3 regions of the Nissabacter sp. SGAir0207 genome follow, and region 1 is predicted to be linked to each of the others. Evidence: predicted binding sites of a transcription regulator. Region 1 holds the regulator's gene; each other region holds the start of a gene.
The links. The regulator sigma-54, encoded in region 1, starts transcription at its own class of promoters, with help from an activator protein. The targets are predictions, from matches to a motif close to GTTGGCACANNTTTCGCTNT.
Positions count from the first base shown of each region.

Region 2: C1N62_RS20350 (branched-chain amino acid ABC transporter substrate-binding protein) is a predicted target of sigma-54. The motif match lies at 1,502-1,521, and genes of this name have one in related genera.
Region 3: glnA (glutamate--ammonia ligase) is a predicted target of sigma-54. The motif match lies at 1,509-1,528, and genes of this name have one in related genera.

Region 1 covers NZ_CP028035.1:3,434,391-3,442,315, forward strand. Annotated here, with positions in the region: gene mlaF (phospholipid ABC transporter ATP-binding protein MlaF) at 1-245, opposite strand, end outside; gene C1N62_RS15435 (calcium/sodium antiporter) at 528-1,505, shown strand; gene kdsD (arabinose-5-phosphate isomerase KdsD) at 1,524-2,510, shown strand; gene kdsC (3-deoxy-manno-octulosonate-8-phosphatase KdsC) at 2,526-3,092, shown strand; gene lptC (LPS export ABC transporter periplasmic protein LptC) at 3,089-3,667, shown strand; gene lptA (lipopolysaccharide ABC transporter substrate-binding protein LptA) at 3,636-4,187, shown strand; gene lptB (LPS export ABC transporter ATP-binding protein) at 4,194-4,919, shown strand; gene rpoN (RNA polymerase factor sigma-54) at 4,963-6,396, shown strand; gene hpf (ribosome hibernation promoting factor) at 6,420-6,707, shown strand; gene ptsN (PTS IIA-like nitrogen regulatory protein PtsN) at 6,805-7,281, shown strand; gene rapZ (RNase adapter RapZ) at 7,333-7,925, shown strand, end outside.
Region 2 covers NZ_CP028037.1:246,061-253,985, reverse strand. Annotated here, with positions in the region: gene C1N62_RS20355 (branched-chain amino acid ABC transporter permease LivH) at 1-192, opposite strand, end outside; gene C1N62_RS20350 (branched-chain amino acid ABC transporter substrate-binding protein) at 278-1,357, opposite strand; gene C1N62_RS20345 (YsnF/AvaK domain-containing protein) at 2,150-2,575, shown strand; gene C1N62_RS20340 (YsnF/AvaK domain-containing protein) at 2,624-3,709, shown strand; gene C1N62_RS20335 (hypothetical protein) at 4,215-5,303, shown strand; gene C1N62_RS20330 (class I SAM-dependent methyltransferase) at 5,488-6,192, shown strand; gene C1N62_RS20325 (glucose/quinate/shikimate family membrane-bound PQQ-dependent dehydrogenase) at 6,506-7,925, shown strand, end outside.
Region 3 covers NZ_CP028035.1:3,858,273-3,866,197, forward strand. Annotated here, with positions in the region: gene typA (ribosome-dependent GTPase TypA) at 1-1,237, opposite strand, end outside; gene glnA (glutamate--ammonia ligase) at 1,641-3,050, shown strand; gene glnL (nitrogen regulation protein NR(II)) at 3,208-4,257, shown strand; gene glnG (nitrogen regulation protein NR(I)) at 4,266-5,678, shown strand; gene C1N62_RS17375 (YshB family small membrane protein) at 5,785-5,892, shown strand; gene hemN (oxygen-independent coproporphyrinogen III oxidase) at 5,927-7,300, opposite strand; gene yihI (Der GTPase-activating protein YihI) at 7,486-7,925, opposite strand, start outside.

The DNA.
Region 1 (7,925 bases):
GCGTAGAGCTTGCGGCGCGAGAGGGTGGGAATGTTTTCACCATCAAACCAGATCTCGCCCTCATCGGGGGCGAGCTGCCCGCCGATCAGGCGCAATAGCGTGGTTTTACCGATACCGGAGGGGCCCATGATGGCGGTGACCTTGCCACGCGGCACCGTCATATTGATTTTCTCGAAGATGGGGCGATCGCCGCGCATAAAACTGATGCCTTTGATCTCCACCAGATTCGATGCCTTCTGGTTCATTCTTGCTATCCCTTATAGGGTATTGGGAAAACGATACCCCTGATGTTAAAGCAAAGGCGACCGGACGCCGGTTATTTACAAAACCTTACGGCGCTGGCCGCTAAACTTGCCATACGTTTTACTTTTACGTTCCGCAGGGTCAAAATTAGCGGATAAATCTGGGCGTTAACGCTGGCGCGGGTTCGCCGTCGATTAGAGTCAGTTTATCATTGTTTCAGGTAATCATTTTTGACCTTCTGATTCACCGACGAACAGGGGATTATACCGAATAAAGGACTCCGCATGCTGCTTGCGACCATACTATTGATCGTTGGTTTACTTCTACTTTCTTACGCGGCCGACCGTCTGGTGTATGGCGCGGCGGTGCTCTCCCGCTCGATGGGGGTGCCGCCGCTGGTGACCGGCATGACCATTGTCGGCATCGGCATCTCGCTGCCGGAGCTGGTGGTCTCCACCACTGCCGCGATTGGCGGGCAGCGCGATTTGGCGATAGGCAACGCCATTGGCTCCAACATCATCAACATCCTGCTGATCCTGGGCGGCGCGGCACTGATCCACCCGCTGCGGGTGCAGTCTGACATTGTGCGCCGCGAGCTGCCGCTGCTGTTGCTGATCACCGCGCTGTGCGGCGTGCTGCTCTCAGACCTGCAACTCTCGCGGCTGGACGGGGTGATCCTGCTGTTGAGCGCCGCCCTGTTCTGCCTGCTGATGCTGAAGATCGCCCGGCTGGCGCAGCGCGAGGGCAGTGACCCGCTCACCACCGAGCAGCTGGCGGAGCTGCCGCAGGACAGCAGCAACACCGTGGCGGTGCTCTGGCTGCTGCTGGCGGTGGTGATGATGCCGCTGGCCGCTGGCATGATTGTGGACAACGCGACCGTGATCGCGCGCTATTTTGGTGTCAGCGAGCTGGTGATTGGCCTGACGGTGATTGCCGTCGGCACCAGCCTGCCGGAGCTGGCCACCTTTGTCGCAGGCGCGCTGAAGGGGGAGGATGACATTGCTTTAGGAAATATCATAGGCGCCAACATCTTCAACCTCTGTATAGTGCTCGGCATTCCCGCACTGATCGCCCCCGGCCCCTTCGCGCCGGAGGCGTTCCGCCGCGACTACTGGGTGATGCTGGCGGTCAGCGGCGTGCTGGCCGGCCTCTGCCTGCTGCGTCGGCACCGCATCGGCCGCCGGGCGGGCGCGCTGCTACTGTGCGGCTTTATGGCTTATCTTGCGTGGCTGCTGCTCTTCCCGGCTGGCCCCGCCTTGTAAAACAGTCAGGACACCAACATGGCGAACTTTGAACTCCAGCCCGGCTTCGACTTCCAGCAGGCCGGCAAAACCGTACTGCAGATCGAGCGGGAGGGGCTGGCCCAGCTCGATCAATATATCAATGACGACTTTACCCGCGCCTGTGAACGGATCTTCTCCTGTAGTGGCAAGGTGGTGGTGATGGGGATGGGCAAGTCCGGCCACATTGGCCGCAAGATGGCGGCGACCTTCGCCAGCACCGGCACGCCGGCCTTCTTCGTCCACCCGGCGGAGGCGAGCCACGGCGATCTGGGCATGGTCAGCCGGCATGACGTGGTGATCGCCCTCTCCAACTCCGGCGAGTCCAGCGAGATTCTGGCGCTGGTGCCGGTGCTCAAGCGCCTGCACGTGCCGCTCATCTGCCTGACCGGCAACCCGGAGAGCGCCATGGGCCGCGCGGCGGACATCCACATCTGCGTACAGGTGCCGCAGGAGGCGTGCCCGCTCGGGCTGGCACCCACCTCCAGCACCACCGCCGCACTGGTGATGGGCGACGCGATGGCGGTGGCGCTGCTGGAGGCGCGCGGCTTCACCGCCGAGGATTTCGCCCTCTCCCACCCCGGCGGCGCACTGGGCCGCAAGCTGCTGCTGCGCGTCAGTGATATCATGCACAGTGGCAATGAGATCCCCCACGTCAGCCGTGACGCCACGCTGCGCGACGCGCTGCTGGAGATCACGCGCAAAAACCTCGGCATGACCGTGATCTGTGATGACTTGATGAAGATCGAGGGCATCTTCACCGATGGCGACCTGCGCCGCATTATTGATATGGGCATCGACTTCAACCGGGCGCGCATCGAAGAGGTGATGACGCCCGGCGGCCTGCGGGTGCGCCCCGGCACCCTGGCGGTGGAGGCCCTGAATACCATGCAATCCCGGCACATTACCGCCCTGATGGTTGCCGATGGCGACCAGTTGCTCGGTGTGGTACATATGCATGACATGCTGCGCGCTGGCGTAGTTTAATGAAGGAAAGGCTCAATGAGTGATAACGCAGCAACTGTGAATACCTGTTACGGCCCGGTCAGCGCCGAGGTGCTGGCCCGCGCGCGGCAGATTCGCCTGCTGATCTGTGATGTGGATGGCGTCATGTCCGACGGCCTGGTCTATATGGGCAATCAGGGCGAGGAGCTGAAAGCGTTCAACGTGCGCGACGGCTACGGCATCCGCTGCCTGCTCACCTCTGACGTGGAGGTGGCCATCATTACCGGCCGCTCCGCCAAGCTGCTGGAGGATCGCGCCGCGACCCTCGGCATCCGCTACCTTTACCAAGGGCAGTCCAACAAGCTGATTGCCTTCCGCGAGCTGCTCACCACGCTGGCGCTGCGCCCGGAGCAGGTGGCCTACGTCGGCGATGACCTGATTGACTGGCCGGTGATGGCCGAGTGCGGCCTGGCGGTGGCGGTGGCGGATGCCCACCCGATGCTGACGCCGCGCGCCCACTACACCACCCGCATCAGCGGGGGCAAGGGCGCGGTGCGCGAGGTGTGTGACCTGATCCTGCTGGCGCAAGGGAAGCTGGAGGACGCCGTCGGGCTTTCAATATGAGCAGAGCAAAGTTTCTGATTACCCTGCTGCTGGCGCTGGCCGCGCTGGTACTGATTGGCTGGAACCTGGCCGATGAGGATGAGGCGGCACCGACGGCGGCCATCAACACCCAGGACCCGACCTACCAGAGCCAGCACACCGTTACCGTGGTCTACGACCCGACCGGCAAGCTGAACTACAAGCTGGTGGCCGATGACGTCAAATATTACACGGCGGAGGAGCTGAGCTGGTTCACCAACCCGGTGATGACGCTCTATGACGCCAATACCGTCCCGACCTGGTCGGTGCGCGCCGATCGCGCCAAGCTGACCAAGGATCGGATGCTCTATCTCTATGGGCATGTTGAGGTCAACAGCCTGACCGCGACCTCGCAGTTACAGCGGATCAAAACGGACAACGCCCAGGTCAACCTGGTGAGCCAGGATGTCACCTCGGATGATGAAGTGACCCTCTACGGAGCCGCTTTCACCTCCAAGGGCATGAAAATGCGCGGCAATTTGCGGACCAAAACAGCACAGCTGATCGAAAAGGTAAACACCTACTATGAAATCCAGACTTCAAACCCCGCTCCGTAACCTGCTGGTTGCCAGTTCGCTTCTGGCTGTGAGCGTGCCGGCCCTGGCGCTGAAAGATGACACCAGCCAGCCGATCCACATCGACTCCGCCCAGCAGGCGCTGGACATGGAGGGCAACACCGTGACCTTCACCGGCAACGTGGTGGCGAAACAGGGCAGCATCGAGATCAAGGCCGACAAGGTGGTGGTGATCCGCCCGCAGGGGCAGCAGGGCAAGGAGGTGATTGAGGCCTTCGGCAACCCGGCGACCTTCTACCAGTTGCAGGACAACGGCAAGCCGGTGAAGGGCCACTCGCAGAAGATGCGTTATGAGCTGGGAAATGACTATGTCATCCTGACCGGCAACGCCTATCTGGAGCAGCTCGACAGCAATGTGAAGGGCGACCGCATCACCTATCTGGTGCAAAAACAGCAGATGGAAGCTTTCAGTAACGAAGGCAAACGTGTTACCACTGTGTTAATCCCGACCCAATTGCAGGACAAAGGCACCCCGTCCAGCGGACAGAAGAAGAGTAACTGATCACTTATGGCTACCCTAATTGCAGAAAACCTCGCCAAGGCGTACAAAAACCGTAGAGTGGTGGAGGACGTCAGCCTGAAGGTGCACTCCGGCGAGATCGTCGGCCTGCTCGGCCCGAACGGCGCGGGCAAGACCACCACCTTCTACATGGTGGTGGGGATTGTGCCACGTGACGCTGGCCGCATCGTGATTGATGACGAGGACATCAGCCTGCTGCCGCTGCACGCGCGCGCGCGCCGCGGCATCGGCTACCTGCCGCAGGAGGCCTCGATCTTCCGCCGGCTCAGCGTCTATGACAACCTGATGGCGGTGTTGCAGATTCGTGAAGACCTCACCAGCGAACAGCGCCGTGACCGCGCCGAAGAGCTGATGGAGGAGTTCCACATCACCCACCTGCGTGACAGCCTTGGGCAGGCGCTGTCAGGCGGTGAGCGCCGCCGGGTGGAGATCGCCCGCGCGCTGGCGGCCAACCCGAAGTTTATCCTTCTGGATGAACCCTTTGCGGGGGTGGACCCCATCTCCGTAATTGACATAAAAAAAATCATTGAGCACCTGCGCGACAGCGGGCTCGGCGTGTTGATTACTGACCACAACGTGCGCGAGACCCTCGACGTCTGCGAACGCGCCTATATCGTCAGCCAGGGGCGACTGATCGCCCACGGCTCCCCAAGCGATATTCTGGCCGATGAGCAGGTGAAACGCGTCTATCTGGGTGAAGAGTTCCGTCTCTGATCCACTTTTGCGTTGTTACCAGTAAGGGAAACCAGATCATCCTATGAAGCAAGGTTTGCAACTCAGGCTTAGCCAGCAACTGGCCATGACTCCCCAGCTCCAACAGGCGATCCGCTTGTTGCAGCTCTCAACGCTAGAACTGCAGCAGGAGATTCAACAGGCATTAGAGAGCAACCCCCTGCTGGAGCAGAGCGATATCCACGAGGAGATTGACGCCAAGGAGACCACCGACAGCGAGGCGCTGGACACCCGTGAGGCGCTGGAGCAGAAGGATATGCCGGAAGAGCTGCCGCTCGATGCCACCTGGGACGAGATCTACACCGCTGGCACCCCTTCTGGCACCGGCACCGACTACAGCGATGACGAGCTGCCGGTCTATCAGGGCGAGACCACCCAGACCCTTCAGGACTACCTGATGTGGCAGGTGGATCTCACCCCCTTCTCCGACACCGATACCGCCATCGCCACCTCGATTGTCGATGCGGTGGATGACACCGGCTACCTGACGGTAACGCTCGAGGAGATCCTGGAGAGCATGGGTGACGAGAATGTCACCCTCGAGGAGGTGGAGGCGGTGCTGAAACGCGTGCAGCGCTTCGACCCGATTGGCGTGGCGGCGCGTGACCTGCGCGACTGCCTGCTGATCCAGCTTTCGCAGTTTATCCCTGACACCCCCTATCTGGCCGAGGCGCGGCTGATTGTCAGCGAACACCTGGATCTGCTGGGCAACCACGATTTCCGGACGCTGATGCGCTCGACCCGGCTAAAAGAAGATACACTTAAGGGGGCGATGCTGCTGATCCAGTCGCTGGATCCGCGCCCCGGCCAGTCCATCAACACCGGCGAATCTGAGTATGTGATCCCCGATGTGCTGGTGCGCAAGCACCAAGGGCAATGGGCGGTCGAGCTGAATGCTGACAGCATCCCCCGGCTCAAAATCAACCAGCAATATGCGGCGCTGGGCGGCACGGCCCGCAACGACAGCGATGGCCAGTTCATCCGCAGCAACCTCCAGGAGGCCAAATGGCTGATCAAGAGCCTGGAGAGCCGCAATGAGACGCTGCTCAAGGTGACGCGCTGTATCGTAGCGCAGCAACAGGCCTTTTTCGAGCATGGCGAGGAGTACATGAAACCGATGGTGCTGGCGGACATTGCCCAGGCCGTGGACATGCATGAATCCACCATCTCGCGCGTCACCACGCAGAAGTTCCTGCACAGCCCGCGCGGTATTTTTGAGCTGAAGTACTTCTTCTCAAGCCACGTCAGCACGGACAGCGGCGGGGAGGCCTCCTCGACTGCCATCCGGGCGTTGGTGAAGAAGCTGATTGCGGCGGAAAATCCCGCCAAACCTCTGAGCGACAGCAAGCTGGCGACCCTGCTCTCCGATCAAGGGATCATGGTTGCCCGCCGCACAGTCGCAAAATACCGAGAGTCTTTGTCCATCCCGCCGTCGAACCAACGCAAACAACTGGTTTGACCTAAACAGAGAAGGAAGACATTATGCAGCTCAACATCACCGGCCACCACGTTGAAGTCACTGATGCCCTGCGCGATTTCGTCAGTACAAAATTTGCCAAGCTTGAGCAATTTTTCGACCGAATCAACCAGGTTCATGTGATACTCAGCATGGAGCGAGTGCAGAAGGTGGCGGAAGCCACCGTGCACGTCAATGGAGGCGAGTTGCACGCCACCTCGGAACATGAAGATATGTATGCGGCCATCGACGGCCTGATTGATAAGCTGTCACGGCAGCTCAATAAACATAAAGACAAGTTGAAACAACACTAAGACTCACTGTAGCCAATCGCGCTACATCACCTGACCATCGGCCCTTCACCCTGCGGTGACGGGCCGATAAGCCATCAGGCGTGACCCAAGCGCTTAAGTGAAAGATGAGATGATAAACGACTCAATCATGCAATTAAGCTCTGTGCTCAGCGCAGAGTGCACCAAAAGCGGCGTCCACTGCTCCAGCAAGAAACGCGCCCTCGAGATCATCAGCGAACTGGCGGCGAAACAGCTGAACCTGCCGTCGCAGGCGGTGTTCGATGCCGTCCTGACCCGGGAGCGCATGGGCAGTACCGGCATCGGCAATGGCATCGCCATCCCGCACGGCAAGCTGGAAGAGGACACGCTGCGCGCGGTGGGCGTTTTCATCCGCCTGGATCAGCCGATCGCCTTCGACGCCATCGACAACCAGCCGGTTGACCTGCTGTTCGCCCTGCTGGTGCCTGCCGACCAGTGCAAGACCCACCTCCATACGCTGTCGCAAGTGGCGAAGCGTCTGGCGGATAAGAGCGTCTGCCGTCGGCTGCGCGCCGCGCAGAGCGATGAAGAGCTGTACCAGATCATTACCGAGTAGCCTGCTGCCGGTAACACAACGCCAAGAGTGAATTGCCAGGGGGAGTGACACATGGTGCTGATGATAGTCAGCGGCCGTTCCGGTTCAGGTAAATCCGTTGCCTTGCGTGCGCTGGAAGATATGGGGTTTTATTGCGTCGACAACCTGCCGGTGGTGCTGCTGCCGCAGTTGGCGCACGCGCTGGCGGAGCGCAACACCTCGGCGGCAGTGAGCATCGACGTGCGCAACATGCCGGAGACCCCGGAGCTGTTTGAGCACGCGATGGCCCAGCTGCCGGAGAGCTTCTCGCCGCAGCTGCTGTTCCTTGACGCCGATCGCAACACGCTGATCCGCCGCTACAGCGACACGCGCCGCCTGCACCCGCTCTCCAGCCGCAACCTCTCGCTGGAGAGTGCGATTGACGAGGAGAGCGAGCTGCTGGAGCCGCTGCGTTCCCGCGCTGACCTGCTGATCGACACCTCCGAGATGTCGGTGCATGAGCTGGCGGAGATGCTGCGCACCCGCCTGTTGGGCAAGCGCGAGCGTGAGCTGACGATGGTATTCGAGTCGTTTGGCTTCAAGCACGGCATCCCGATTGACGCCGACTATGTGTTTGACGTCCGCTTCCTGCCCAACCCGCACTGGGACCCCAAACTGCGGCCGAT
Region 2 (7,925 bases), on a different contig from region 1:
GTGCAGGCCGAAAGAGCTGAGCAACGCCAGCGCGATGGCGCACAGGTAGGCGGAGATCATATAGACCTCGCCGTGGGCAAAGTTGATCATGCCGATGATGCCGTAAACCATGGTGTAGCCGATGGCGATCAGGCCATACACCGCACCGAGCGTCAGGCCATTTAGCAACTGTTGTACAAAGAGAGCATCCATAGGGATCAGTCCGCCAGTTCAGGCAGGCCGCACGACGCGGCCTTGGGAGGGGGGAGGCCCCGGCTGCTTGCCGGGGCGTGGCGCATCAGAGCTGGTGATAGTGGCCCTTGTCATCCCACTGGTAGACCACGTAATCCGACACTTTGAGGTCACCCTTGCCATCCCAGGCTTTTTTGCCCATCACTGTGTCAACGCTGTTGGCCTTCAGCCACTCGGCGGCCTTGGCGCTGTCCTCACTGCCAACCGCATTAAACGCGGCGGCGATCGCCTGTACGGAGGCGTAGGCATAGAGGGTGTAGCCCTCCGGCTCAAAACCGCTGGCGCGGAATTTGTCGATCACCGCCTTGCCTTCGGGCAGGGTGCGTGGGTCGTTGCCGAAGGTCATCAGCACGCCGTTGGTAAATTGTGGGCCGCCGGCGGCGGTGACCATCTCCTCCGTCACCACGCAGTCACCGGAGAAGAACTTCGCCTCCACGCCCTGTTCACGCATCTGGCGCACCAGCGGGCCAGCCTCGGGGTGGCAGCCGCCAAAGTAGACCACGTCGGGCTTCAGCGCACCCATCTTGGTTACCAGCGCATTGAAGTCCTTCTCGCCACGCGACAGCCCCTCATACATCACCGCCTTGACGCCGCGCTTGTCCAGCACCGCGCGGGTGGCATCCGCCAGCCCCTGCCCATAGGTGTCTTTGTCATGGATCACCGCCACCCGCTTCGCCTTCAGGGTATCGAGAATATAGTTGGCGGCAATCGCGCCCTGCTGGTCATCGCGCCCGCACATGCGGAACATGCCGGTCATGCCGCGTTCGGTGATCTGCGGGTTGGTGGAACCGGGGGTAATGCTGATGATGCCAGCCTCGTCATAGACCTCGGAGGCGGGCATGGTGGAGGAGGAGCAGAAGTGGCCCACCACTGCCGCGACATGGGATTGATCCACCAACCGGTTGGCGACCGCCACGGCTTGCTTCGGTTCGCAGGCATCATCACCCTGCACTAGCGTGATCTTCTCGCCTTTGATGCCGCCGGCGGCATTGATGTCTGCCGCCGCCTGCGAGGCACCTTTCCAGTATTGCGCGCCATAGGTGGCGTTTGGCCCGGAGAAGGGGCCAGCGACGCCGATGACAATATCGGCATGGGCAGGGAATGCGCTAACTGCGGCAGAGACCATCATCACCAGGGAGAGTTTTTTTAGGGTATGGGACATTGTTGAATTCCTTAGCTCTGAAAAAAGCGGAACGCCGGAGTGCGGCGCGGAAACGTACTAATGCCATAACGCGTGCGTTGCGAGATTGCGGTGAAGCGCAACGGTGAGTAAGCAAAAAGCCCGCCACCTCGTGAGCCGGGCATCACATTGCCGCCATGCAGGGCAGCAGGATGGGGCTGGAAGCAGAGGGGAGAGTCCTGGATGCAGGAGAAGATGACTGCGTCCGTCGCAGTCCTGCCGTGATGTCACGCCACCACAGCCTAGCCGAGTGCTGCAAAATTGTGCACTGAATAAAAACAAAAGCTTGAAGCAGGTAAAAAAATCGCTTTATTTTGGTGCGTTTTGCTACCGGGGTGAGATAAAAGGGAAAGGCTGTTCAATCATTGTAAATATAACGTCAATTTCTGCGCCGATAATGTAACCACCTTTTTCACCTTTGACGTGCCACCTGCCTCAACCGATTCCGCCAAGGCTGACAGTGCCCTCATTTATAGGGATTTTTTCGCCTGCTGCCGTTTTTCCCCGGATTCGGAATTGCCCTAAAACCGGTGTACCCGCCTTTTTTTCCTGTTGTGACACAGATCCTGTACTACAGTTAATTCTTGTGTAGGCAAGATATTAATCTGGCTTTATGTCATAAGTGCATTTTTAATTCTTTTTTCATCATTTTAGAAAGAGAAAAGTGCGTAACTGCACAAGCATTTAGTGACAGGCTGGAAGCCAGGCCGGCCTTCAACCAACAGGACAGGGGAGTTAATGATGACCAGGCGACACAAGCAGGCTCACGAGGAGAAGAAAGCGGAGAGCCGTCTCGTTGAGGAAGCCTCCATTCCCCTTGCCCAGGAGAAGCTGGACGTCACCAAACAGCAGGTTGTCAGTGGCCGGGTCACCGTGACCCGCAAGACCGTGCATCATGAGCATCCGATCAATGAGATGCTGCGCCATGAGCAGGTCGAGGTACAACGTGTCCCGAAAGGGGAGCGCGTGGATACCATGCCGACAATCCGCGAAGAGGATGGCGTTACCATCATCCCGGTGGTTGAGGAGGAGATTGAGGTGATTCGCCGTCTGGTGCTCAAGGAGGAGCTGCATATCAAGAAAGTCGCCATACACAAGCCGTTTCAGGATAGCGTTACGCTTCGCAGTCAGGAAGTGTCTATTGATCGGCAAGAGGATGAGTAACCGGCATCTTCGTCTTACCAATCCGCTAAAGCAAAAGAGGAAACTATCATGGCACACGAAAAAATCGTTACCCTTTTTGATACGACTCAACAGGCCGAAGCAGCACGTAAAAATCTTATCAAAGCCGGTTTCCCTGATGATGATATCAACTTGATCAGTGGAGAAAACCTTCAGCACGAAGGCAAAGCTATCCGCCATCCGAGCATCTGGCAGCGCCTGTTTGGCACCGATGTTGAGGAAGATTACGCAGACGTGTACACCCGTGCGATGGATACCGGCGGCGTAATCCTTACCTTGCGCGCCGATGAAGATGATGCCGCCCGTGCGATGGGCATTCTGGATCGCCATCAGGCTGTTGATGTGCCGTCCCGTAAAACCGGTCTGGCAGATACCGGCCTGACCACAGGTGCGACCGCAGCAACAGGCGCTGTTGGGGCCACGGGCACCGCTGCTACTACCCATACTGACGCCGTTCACACCTCCCTGACCGGGGATGAGAGTGAAGAAGAGATCCTGCGTCTGGCGGAAGAGAACCTGGAAGTCGGCAAGCGTCTGGTGAAAGAGGGTTCTACCCGCGTTCGCCGTTACGTGACCACTGAAGACGTCACTGCCGAAGTGGCGCTGCGCGAGCAGCACGCTGACATCTTCCGCCGCGCGGTGGATGAGCCAGCCTATCTGGGTGACATCGACTGGTCTGAGAAAGTGGTTGAAGTGACTGAAACCCACGAACAGCCAGTGGTGAACAAAACTGCCAAGATTGTGGAAGAGGTGGTCGTGCGTACGGATGAGTCCGAACGTGTTGAAACCATCAACGATACCATCCGTCGCCAAAATGTGGACGTTGAGCATGTCGATCACACTGACAAAGATGTGCTGCACACGGATAAAACCGCAGGTGTCGCTGGCACAGCGGGCGTAAATACCGGTGCCTCCACCACTACCGGCAGCACAACCACTGGCACTACCACGCCGGGTTCTGCCACCACTGGTACGGCTGGCTTCACTTCTGATGCCAACACCCCGCCGGCCAGCACTTCGCCGGGCCTGACAGAACCGGCAACGCCATTTACGACTAAGTCTGATAAATCTGACCCACTTAAATCAGATGGCGTAATCAATAATCCGAAAAAATAGGATTAGTTTTCTAATAATATCCTTCGCGATTAAACGAACCACCTCAAGCCACCCCAACGGGTGGCTTTTTTTATGTGGTGGGTATGCATTCAGGCAATGGGGTTTATTCCGAAAATAAGCATGAAAAGTATTGCGTGATATTTTACAAATATCAGTTTCATTAATGGAATAAAAGATAAGTGAAGTGAAATTTTATATTTTAAGATATTGAAATTTATGGTTAATGCTCAGTATTTTTCACTTTTTATACAGTGAGGTAAACGGGTTTCCATTAATCATAGGTAACGCTGGTAGGGAGTGAAAGGGTTGGGATAAACGAACATAAACGACAAATTACTTGTCAGTTCAAAGGCATCAATTTAAGTTAGCCGCCGTAATCAGTGTTGAATATTCAGGTGTACGCCGGGAGCGACCACCGTTTTTGCTATGACTGATACAAAATTGGATGCCTTTTTGGCCTTTAAGTAACCAGGGTGATTGTCGCCATGTTTGGCAAGGAAAGTATATGGATCTGAATGCAACGCTGTCAGCCGGTGCGCCGGTTTCCGAAACTCCCTCTTGGACTGCACAAAACGAGATGCCGGTTCAAACCGTCACGCCGGTATTTATCGGCAACTTCATTCGGCAGGATGGCCAGAGCGGCTCCTCCCTGACCCGCATCGCTGACTGGCAAGCGTTCAACCAACACTTTAAGGGCGCAGAGTGCCGCGACCTGATGCAGGCAGAATTCCAGGAATTCGCCATGATGGTCTCGGTCAAAAAGGATGGCCAAGACGTCAACTTCGTGATGAACCCCTACACGCTGTTTATCCAGCAGGCGATCATGAACTGGCAGGATGGCAGCCTGGCGCTTTGCTATGGCGAAGATGAGATCATGGGCATGGCGGAGCGCTCCACCTTCCCGCTGCCGGCCAACGCCGGTTTCCTGTCAGAGTTGATGGAGCAGGTGGGCACCCCGGCGCTGACCAGCTACCACGCCGTGCGCCACTACTTCGCGCAGGGCGGCAACGCCTGCTACGTGCTTTCCGTGGACGATCCGACGCAGGCGGACTGCGCCGCCCTCGCGGAGATGATCATCCACCAGCCGGAGATTGACCTCTGCTGCTCGCTGCTCAGTGCCGAATTCAATCCAGTGCTGCAACTGGCCTTGCCGGTACAGGCACCGCTGTTTACGGCCGAAACCTTCCCGTATGAGCGTGCCGCCTGGTATCAGGACGAAGAGGAGATCACCCTGTTCGCGCCCAACGATGCGGCAAACGTCACCCTGATGATCTTGCCAGAGGGCGAGGGCGAACCGCGCATCCTGAGTCTGGCCGAGTTGCAGGCTGAACAGCCGTTGCTGGCGGAGCGGGTGCGCACGCGGTTGGCGACGGTGTCGCTGCCGGTTGTGCTGCCCATGCCAGCGGCCCTGCTGGGACGCTATTGCCAGTTGGCAAATGCGCTGGGCAGCCGCGCCAGCGCCGACATGGAAAAAATCGCGCTGGCAGGCTCCCCCCGCCTGTTTGACGTACAGGGCCTGCCGCTGCACCGTGGCAATGCCCGCATTGTGGAAGCCCCCCTGTTGGTGGATGCGACCTGCCACTGGGTTGCCTGAACCCCCGCCTTATCCATACAAACTATACTGATATCGGCCCGCCGCAGCGGTTTATGCTTGCGGCGGGCCTTTTTATTTCATGTAATAGTCTAATTCGTAACCAACTCGTAACAAAAAACTTGAGAACTTAAAACAGAGAGCAGACAATACCGCGCACACCCAGCAGCAAACCAAGGGAAACGCCGTGAAAGCCAGGGTCGATTACGATCTTTTTGCTCGTGCTTATGATGCGGACAGCCAGGCCAACCTGTGGAATGCCCACTATGAACGGCCTGAGATGCTGCGCCTGCTGGGTGATGGTGAAGGGAAGTGGATACTGGACGCGGGCTGTGGTGGCGGATTGCTGTCACAGGCGCTGCAAAACGGTGGCGCGAGGGTAAGCGGCATCGACAGCAGTGGCGCGATGTTGGCCATCGCCCGGCAACGGCTGGGTGAACAGGCCGAACTGTGCCAGGGCGATCTGAATCAGCCTCTGCCCTATGCTGATGGGCAGTTTGACGCGGTGGCCGCGTCACTGGTGATCCACTATGTGGATGACTGGCCAGCGCTGGCGGCCGAGTTTGCCAGGGTACTGCGCCCCGGCGGGCGGCTGGTGATCTCCACCCACAACCCCTACATGGACCATAAGATTTCAGGTAACCAGAATTACCTCTCCAGTTACACTTTTGATTACGTCTGGAACAAGGGCGGCGTAACGTGTGAATTGCGTTACTGGCACCGTCCACTGCATGCCATCATGGCGCCGCTGCTTGGCGGCGGGCTGCAACTGGAGTCGTTTAGCGAGCCTTATCCGGCCGCTGAAGTACAGGCGCGTTTCCCCGACACATGGCAAAAAATCGTCGCAACGTCCCCGTTTATCTTTCTGGTTGCCTCAAGGCGACATCAATAAACAGCATAAATTCTGTCCCGGCACTCACTTAAGCCGCCATTTTGCTCAATACCGGCTAATGTTTTAAGCAGGGTGGTGTTTCTTTGCCCAATGGGTGAAGTGGGTGCCCTGAACCGTTCGCCCCCGGTGAACCGGTTCGCCACGGGACAAGCTGACATGATTGTCGCCAGCGCCGAACCAGGCGCTGACCTGACCACACTGTCCAGACGGTGCGCCAGGCGGCGCAGGGAGGAACAACCGGGCACTTCCCGGCTGTTTGCAAGAGTTAGCTTTAACTAACTCGCTGATAAAAGTAACTTTTAAGGTTAATATTATGCAAAGTAAAGCTTCGCTATCACGTACCCTCGTGATACTTACAGCTTTGTTCGCCTTGTTGAGCGGATTGTACTTTTTGATAGGTGGGATATGGCTGGCAACCATTGGTGGCTCTCTTTACTACATCGTTGCAGGTGTGGTGATGCTGGCTACCGCATGGTTGCTCTATCGTCGTAAAACCGCGGCACTGATGCTGTATGCCGTGTTCCTGTTGGGCACGGTTGCCTGGTCTGTCTGGGAGGTTGGTTTTGACTTCTGGGCGCTGACCCCGCGTCTTGACGTGACCTTCTTCTTCGGCCTCTGGCTGGTTCTGCCGTTCATCTACCGCTACCTGACCGCGAAAAACGGCGCAGCACGCGGTGCGTTGACCGGTGTGCTGGTGCTGACTGTGCTGGTACTGGCGTGGGCAGTCTTCAATGACCCGCAGGAGATCAACGGTACGCTGGACACTACCCAGCAGCCGACCCCGGCGGCGAGCCAGGATACCTCCGGTATTCCAGCAGGCGACTGGCCGGCCTATGGCCGTACTCAGGGCGGTACCCGCTACTCCCCGCTGAACCAGATCAACGACAAAAACGTTGACCAGTTGCAGGTAGCCTGGACCTTCCGTACCGGCGACCTGAAGGGCGCGAATGACCCAGGCGAGATCACTGACGAAGTCACCCCGATCAAAATCCGTGACATGCTCTACCTCTGCACCCCGCACCAGAAGCTGATTGCGCTGGACGCGGCAAGCGGTAAGCAGAAGTGGCAGTTCGATCCGCAGCTGAAAGCTAACCCGACCTTCCAGCACGTAACCTGCCGTGGTGTCTCTTACCACGAAGCGCCGGCTGCCTCTCAGGCTGCCACCGAAGGCGCTGCGCCAGCCCTGTGTGCCCGTCGCGTACTGCTGCCAGTGAACGATGGCCGCCTGTTCGCACTGGATGCGCAGACCGGTGAGCGTTGCCCGGAATTCGGCAACAATGGTGAGCTGAACCTGCAATCCAACATGCCGGTAACCACGGCAGGCCAGTACGAGCCGACCTCCCCGCCGGTGGTGACTGACCATGTGATCGTGATCGCAGGCGCGGTGACTGACAACTACTCCACCCATGAGCCGTCTGGCGTCATCCGTGGTTTCGACGTCAACAGCGGCAAGCTGCTGTGGGCCTTTGACACCGGCGCGGCCGATCCGAACCTGGTGCCAGAGAACGACCAGAAATACACCCCGAACTCCCCGAACTCTTGGGCGCCGGCGGCGTATGATGACAAACTGGATCTGGTCTACCTGCCGATTGGCGTGGCGACCCCGGACATCTGGGGCGGCAACCGTTCCAAAGAGATGGAGCGTTTCGCAAGCGGTATGCTGGCGCTGAACGCCTCCACCGGTAAGCTGGCGTGGTTCTACCAGACCGTTCACCACGACCTGTGGGACATGG
Region 3 (7,925 bases), 420 kb from region 1:
CCTGATGCTGCTCTTCGATGTCCAGCGTCACGTTCTCGAACGGCTCTTGCGTGCGGCCGTCGATTTTGCGGTAGATAACCTTCGGACGGGATACGGCCATCTCGAAGCCTTCACGACGCATGTTTTCGATCAGCACCGACAGGTGCAGTTCGCCACGGCCGGAAACGCGGAACGCGTCAGCGTCTTCGGTCTCTTCCACGCGCAGTGCCACGTTGTGCACCAGCTCTTTGTTCAGACGCTCAAGGATCTGACGGGAAGTGACGTACTTACCTTCTTTACCGCAGAACGGCGAGGTGTTGACGTTGAAGTACATGGTCACGGTCGGCTCATCCACGCTCAGCGCTGGCAGCGCTTCCACGCTCTGCGGGTCGCAGATAGTGTCGGAGATGTTCAGCTCGCCCAGGCCGGTGATAGCAACGATGTCGCCAGCTTCAGCCAGTTGGGTGTCGATACGCTCCAGGCCCAGGTGGCCCAGTACTTTACCGACTTTACCGTTACGGGTTTTGCCTTCGCTGTCGATAACCGTAACCTGCTGGTTCGGCTTCACTTTACCGCGCTTGATGCGGCCGATGCCGATTACGCCCAGGTAGTTGTTGTAGTCCAGCTGGGAGATCTGCATCTGCAGCGGGCCGTCGAGGTCAACGTTCGGTGCAGAAACGTGGTCAACGATCGCCTGATATAGCGGGGTCATGTCTTCCGCCATGTCATTGTGGTCGGTGCCCGCGATGCCCTGCAGCGCAGAAGCATAGATCACCGGGAAGTCGAGCTGCTCGTCAGTCGCATCCAGGTTAACGAACAGGTCGAACACCTGATCGACAACCCAGTCCGGACGCGCGCCCGGGCGGTCAACTTTGTTGATGACCACGATAGGTTTCAGACCGTTGGCGAAAGCCTTCTTGGTCACGAAACGGGTCTGCGGCATCGGGCCATCCATTGCGTCAACAACCAGCAGCACCGAGTCTACCATGGACATCACACGCTCTACCTCGCCGCCGAAGTCGGCGTGCCCTGGGGTATCCACGATGTTGATGCGGTAGTCGTTCCAGTTAATGGCGGTGTTTTTTGCGAGGATGGTAATCCCACGCTCTTTCTCCAAATCGTTGGAGTCCATTACACGCTCGGTTGCTTCAGTACGTTCGTCGAAGGTACCGGACTGTTGCAGCAACTTATCAACCAGGGTGGTCTTCCCATGGTCAACGTGCGCAATAATGGCGATGTTACGCAAATTTTCGATCACAGCTTTGCCTCAGGCATTAGAAATAGCGCGCTATTGTACACGTATTAATCGAGGTTCTAAACAAGATCACATCGCACAACGTAAAACAACATGACTCCGGTTAGTTTGTGATCCCTTTCACGGTGCAATGTTTACAAATTCGCCCTTTTGCGCACCAAAACAGCGCACACTTTTCGCCCGTACGCACCTTTTTGGTGCAAAAATCCCATGCTGGTGCATACTGGTGGGGGAGTAAAGGCACGAAAAGAGGGATAAATCAGCGCTTCGAAAAGTTGGCACACTTCTCGCTTATATCTACACAGAGCGAAAAGCGAATCAGGGTGAAACGCCTGGCAAAAGGCGAGCCGCTACTCTGCAACGGGAATTCGTTCCACGACGACAAAAAAATCCGGGAGAAACTAGTATGTCCGCTGAACATGTTTTGACGATGCTGAATGAGCATGAAGTGAAATTCGTTGACCTGCGTTTCACTGATACCAAAGGTAAAGAGCAGCACGTCACTATTCCAGCCCACCAGGTAAACGCTGACTTCTTCGAAGAAGGCAAAATGTTTGATGGTTCTTCCATCGGCGGCTGGAAAGGCATCAACGAATCCGACATGGTGCTGATGCCGGATGCCAGCACCGCGGTGCTTGACCCGTTCTACGAAGAGTCAACCCTGATTATTCGCTGCGACATTCTTGAGCCGGGCACCATGCAGGGCTATGACCGCGACCCGCGTTCCATCGCCAAGCGCGCCGAAGAGTTCCTGCGCTCCTCTGGCATCGCCGACACCGTGCTGTTCGGGCCAGAGCCGGAGTTCTTCCTGTTTGACGACGTGCGTTTCGGCAGCAGCATCGCCGGTTCCCACGTGGCCATCGATGACATCGAAGGCGCCTGGAACTCCTCCACCAAATACGAAGGCGGCAACAAAGGCCACCGTCCGGCCGTGAAAGGCGGCTACTTCCCGGTTCCGCCGGTTGACTCCTCCCAAGACCTGCGCTCCACCATGTGTCTGACCATGGAAGAGATGGGCCTGGTGGTTGAAGCGCACCACCACGAAGTGGCGACCGCTGGTCAGAACGAAGTGGCAACCCGCTTCAACACCATGACCAAGAAAGCGGACGAGATCCAGATCTACAAATACGTGGTACACAACGTGGCCCACGCATTCGGCAAGACCGCGACCTTCATGCCGAAACCGATGTTCGGTGACAACGGCTCTGGTATGCACTGCCACATGTCGCTGTCCAAAAATGGCAACAACCTGTTTGCGGGCGACAAGTACGGCGGCCTGTCTGAAATGGCGCTGTTCTACATCGGCGGCATCATCAAACACGCGAAAGCGATCAACGCCTACGCCAACCCGACCACCAACTCCTACAAGCGTCTGGTCCCGGGTTATGAAGCACCGGTCATGCTGGCGTACTCCGCCCGTAACCGTTCCGCCTCCATCCGTATCCCGGTGGTGGCAAGCCCGAAAGCGCGCCGCATTGAAGCCCGCTTCCCGGATCCGGCTGCCAACCCGTACCTGGCGTTCGCTGCCCTGCTGATGGCTGGCCTTGATGGCGTCATCAACAAGATCCACCCGGGCGATGCGATGGACAAAAACCTCTATGACCTGCCGCCGGAAGAAGAAGCAGAAATTCCAAAAGTGGCCGGTTCCCTGGAAGAAGCGCTGGCCTGCCTGGATGCAGACCGCGAGTTCCTGACCCGTGGCGGCGTATTCACCGATGACTCCATCGATGCCTACATCGCGCTGCGCAAAGAAGAGATGGACCGCGTGCGCATGACGCCGCACCCGGTTGAGTTCGAACTCTACTACAGCGTGTAATCGCCCAGGTCAGACGATTTTTTGTTGCCGTGGAAACTTTCAGCCCATCTTCGGATGGGCTTTTTTCTCCACGCTCTTGCCTGCAATATTCCGCTAATCGGTAATAATTACCGCCAGGACAGATAATTCGCACCACTCTGGTGCAGGAGACTGCTTTATGGCAACTGGCAAGCTGCCCGATGCTGGGCAGATCCTGAACTCCCTGATCAACAGCATCCTGCTGCTGGACGAGGAGCTCGCCGTTCACTATGCCAACCCGGCCGCGCAGCAATTGCTGGCGCAAAGCTCGCGCAAGCTGTTTGGCACTCCCCTCCCCGAATTGCTGGGCTACTTTTCGCTGAACATCGGACTGATGCGCGAGAGCCTCAATGCCGGGCAAGGTTTTACCGACAACGAAGTGACACTGGTGGTGGATGGGCGCGCGCACATCTTCTCCCTGACCGCACAAGCGTTGCCGGAAGGATTTATTCTGCTGGAACTGGCCCCGATGGATAACCTCCGCCGCCTGAGCCAGGAGCAGTTGCAGCACGCCCAACAGGTCGCCGCGCGCGATCTGGTGCGCGGGCTGGCCCATGAGATTAAAAACCCCCTCGGCGGTTTGCGCGGCGCGGCACAGCTCCTGTCAAAGGCGCTGCCCGACCCGATGCTGAATGAGTACACCAAGGTGATCATTGAGCAGGCCGACCGCCTGCGCAATCTGGTGGACCGCCTGCTGGGGCCTCAGCGGCCCGGGCAGCACATTACCCAGAGCATCCATCAGGTGGCCGAACGGGTCTGCCAATTGGTGTCGCTGGAGAAGCCCGCGAATGTCACGCTGGTCAAGGATTATGACCCGAGCCTGCCGGAACTGGCGCACGATCCGGATCAGATTGAACAGGTGCTGCTGAACATCACCCGCAATGCCTTGCAGGCGCTGGGTGAACAGGGTGGCACCATTACCATCAGAACCCGCACCGCCTTCCAGATCACGCTGCACGGCGTACGTTATCGTCTGGCCGCGCGGATCGATATTGAGGATGACGGGCCGGGCGTGCCCTCACTGTTGCAGGATACGTTGTTCTATCCCATGGTGAGTGGCCGGGAAGGAGGGACAGGTCTGGGCCTGTCCATTGCACGGAATCTGATCGATCAGAATTCAGGGAAAATTGAATTTAACAGTTGGCCGGGCCATACCGAATTTTCGGTTTACCTGCCTATTCGCCAGTGAGGTTTGCTATGCAACGAGGGATAGTCTGGATCGTCGATGATGATAGCTCCATCCGCTGGGTGCTGGAACGCGCACTCACCGGGGCGGGCCTGAGCTGCTCCACCTTTGAGAGTGGCAGTGAAGTGCTGGATGCTATTGCCACTCAAACCCCTGACGTGTTGCTGTCAGATATTCGGATGCCGGGAATGGATGGGCTGGCGCTGCTGAAGCAGATTAAACAGCGCCACCCGATGCTGCCGGTGATTATCATGACCGCCCACTCTGATCTGGACGCGGCGGTCAGCGCCTACCAGCAGGGGGCATTTGATTACCTGCCCAAGCCCTTTGACATCGACGAGGCGGTGGCGCTGGTAGAGCGCGCCATCAGCCACTACCAGGAGCAGCAGCAACCGCCGCGCAGCCAGCCGGCCAGCGGCCCGACCGCCGACATCATCGGCGAAGCGCCGGCGATGCAGGATGTCTTCCGCATTATTGGACGGCTGTCGCGCTCCTCGATCAGCGTGCTGATCAACGGGGAGTCCGGCACCGGCAAAGAGCTGGTGGCCCATGCGCTGCACCGCCACAGCCCGCGCGCCAAGGCGCCCTTTATCGCGCTGAACATGGCTGCCATCCCGAAGGATCTGATTGAGTCCGAGCTGTTTGGCCATGAGAAGGGGGCATTTACCGGTGCCAACCAGATCCGCCAGGGGCGGTTCGAACAGGCGGACGGCGGCACCCTGTTCCTCGATGAGATTGGCGATATGCCGCTGGATGTGCAGACCCGCTTGCTGCGCGTGCTGGCAGATGGCCAATTTTACCGGGTCGGCGGCTATGCGCCGGTCAAGGTGGATGTGCGCATCATCGCCGCCACCCACCAGAACCTGGAGCTGCGCGTGCAGGAGGGCAAGTTCCGTGATGACCTGTTCCACCGCCTGAACGTCATCCGCGTCCATCTACCGCCGCTGCGCGAGCGCCGCGAGGACATTCCACGGCTGGCGCGCTACTTCCTGCAAGACGCGGCCAAGGAGCTGGGCGTGGAGGCGAAAAACCTCCACCCGGAAACCGAGGCGGCGCTGACCCGCCTGCCGTGGCCGGGCAACGTGCGCCAGCTGGAGAATACCTGCCGCTGGCTGACAGTGATGGCCGCCGGGCAGGAGGTGCTGATTCAGGACTTGCCGGGCGAACTGTTTGAAACCAGCGCGCCGGAGAGCGGCGGGCCGTCGCTGCCGGATAGCTGGGCGACGCTGCTGGCGCAGTGGGCCGACCGCGCGCTGCGTTCCGGCCACCAGAACCTGCTCTCTGAGGCGCAACCGGAGATGGAACGCACCCTGCTGACCACCGCCCTGCGCCATACCCAAGGGCACAAGCAGGAAGCGGCCCGCCTGCTCGGCTGGGGACGCAACACCCTGACGCGCAAGCTGAAAGAGCTGGGCATGGAGTAGCACGCCAACGGCTCACATTGTGCGATTTTTGTCCTTTACTTCCCGGTGCGGCGTATTAAGATTTAGGCGCTAAACCGGGAGATAGACGATGACTCATGCAGTGTGGATGTTTCTGTCGCAAGGCGCTGAAGTGACATCGGCAACCGTCAGCCACTCCCCGCAAACGGTCGCGGCGGCGGTGCTCTGTTATGCGCTGATGAGCCTCTTTCATTGAAAAAACAGCCGCTGATGCGGCTGTTTTTCTATCCTCAAATCACCCGTGAGAACTGGCTCTGTCGCGCCTGCTGGCGCAGGTAGGGGTCAAAGCACATGCAGACGTTGCGGATCAGCAAGCGCCCGCGCGGCGTCACGCGGATCGCCGCGTCCGTCACCTCCACCAGCCCATCCGCCGCCAGCGGGGCCAGCAGCGCCAGATCCTCCGCGAAATAGTCACGGAAGCGGATGCCGTACTGGTGCTCCAGCGCGGGCATCTCCAGCCGGAAGTGGCAGATCAGCGTGCGGATCAGGTCGCGTCGCAGGCAATCATCTTGCGTTAGCGCCAGCCCACGCCACAGCGCGTCCTCCCCGGCATCCAGCCGCGCGTAGTAGGCCTTCAGCGTCTTCTCATTCTGCGCGTAGCTGTCACCGAGCATACTGATGGCCGAGACGCCCAGCCCCAGCAGATCGGCGTCGCCCTGGGTGGTGTAGCCCTGGAAATTGCGGTGCAGCCGCCCCTCGCGCTGGGCGATTGCCAGCTCATCATCTGGCTGGGCAAAGTGGTCCATGCCGATGAACTGGTAGCCCGCGCCGGTCAGGGTGGCGATGCTCTGTTGCAGGATGGCCAGCCGCTGCGCCGGTGTCGGCAGATCCGCCTCCTTGATTTTGCGCTGGGCGGCGAACAGCGTGGGCAGGTGCGCATAGTTAAAGACGCTGAGACGATCGGGGCCGAGTTCCGCCACCCGGTGCAGGGTGTGGGCAAAGCTCTCCGGCGTCTGCTTCGGCAGGCCGTAAATCAGGTCGATGTTGGTGGAGCGGAAGCCCAGCGCCCGCGCCCGTTCCACCAGCGCAAAGATAAACGCCTCATCCTGTTCACGGTTGACCAGCCGCTGTACCTCTTTGTTGAAGTCCTGCACGCCCATGCTGAGGCGGTTAAACCCCTCGGCACGCAAGTGGTCCAGCATCTCCAGCTCGATTTCGCGCGGGTCTACCTCCAGCGACTGCTCCACCTCCGGCAGGAACGTGAAGTGTTCACGCAGCAGCGCCATCAGCCGGCTAACCTGCTGTGGGCTGAGGAAGGTGGGCGTACCGCCGCCCCAGTGCAACTGGCTCACCTGCCGGCCGGCAAACAGCGGCGCGCGGAGGCGGATCTCTTTCTCCAGATAATCGAGATAGATCTCGGCCTTGTGCGATTGGCGGGTGACGATTTTATTGCAGCCACAGAAGTAGCAGAGCTTGTGGCAGAACGGAATGTGGACGTAGAGGGAGAGCGGGCGTTCAGGGTAACGGGCCGCGGCCTGTTGGAAGGCATCGGCGCCAAAGCCAGAGTGGAACTCCAGCGCCGTGGGGTATGAGGTGTAGCGTGGCCCTGACTGGTTATACTTCTGGATCAGGGCCGAATCCCAGATAACCGCCTGTTCAGACATATCACTCACTCCTTACGGGATCGTTGCCTACCGCGTCGGGGGAGAGGTGAAGACCTCATCATTCTGACTGCGGTGGCGCTGCGCAATCGGGCTTTGCGTTGCGACAGCCGCCACAGTTTACTCAATAACCCTACCAGATAACACATAAGCAGTAGGGCTATTGCCGGGATAATCCAGCTCACGGCTTAGAAGGCGTCTTTCGGGTTCCCACGCTTGAGCAGCTGGAACATGTCCTCTTTCGGCTCTTCTTCGTCGATCTCGTCGTCTTCATCATCGCCCAGTTCAATACCCAGCAGCTCCATCAGCACGTCGATGCGATCCAGGGTCTGGTCAACGAACGCCTGATCTTCTGCGCTCAGGGTCTCGCCGTCGTCCAGCTTGTCGAGCAGGGCGTCCAGACGCGGATCGTTCTCCAGCATCGCCAGCTCCTCTTCCGGAGACAGACGCGGCTTATTCTCTTTCTGGGGGGCTGGTTTCTTCTTGGCATTGCCGTAGACCGTCTCTACCACCAGCGGAACCGGCTTTTTGCTGCCCAGACGCGGGTCACGCTTCTCTTGCGCGGCCGCTTTGCTCTGTGCGCTCTCCGGGTTGGCGCGGGAGCCGGCAACCAGGCCACGGCGTTTTT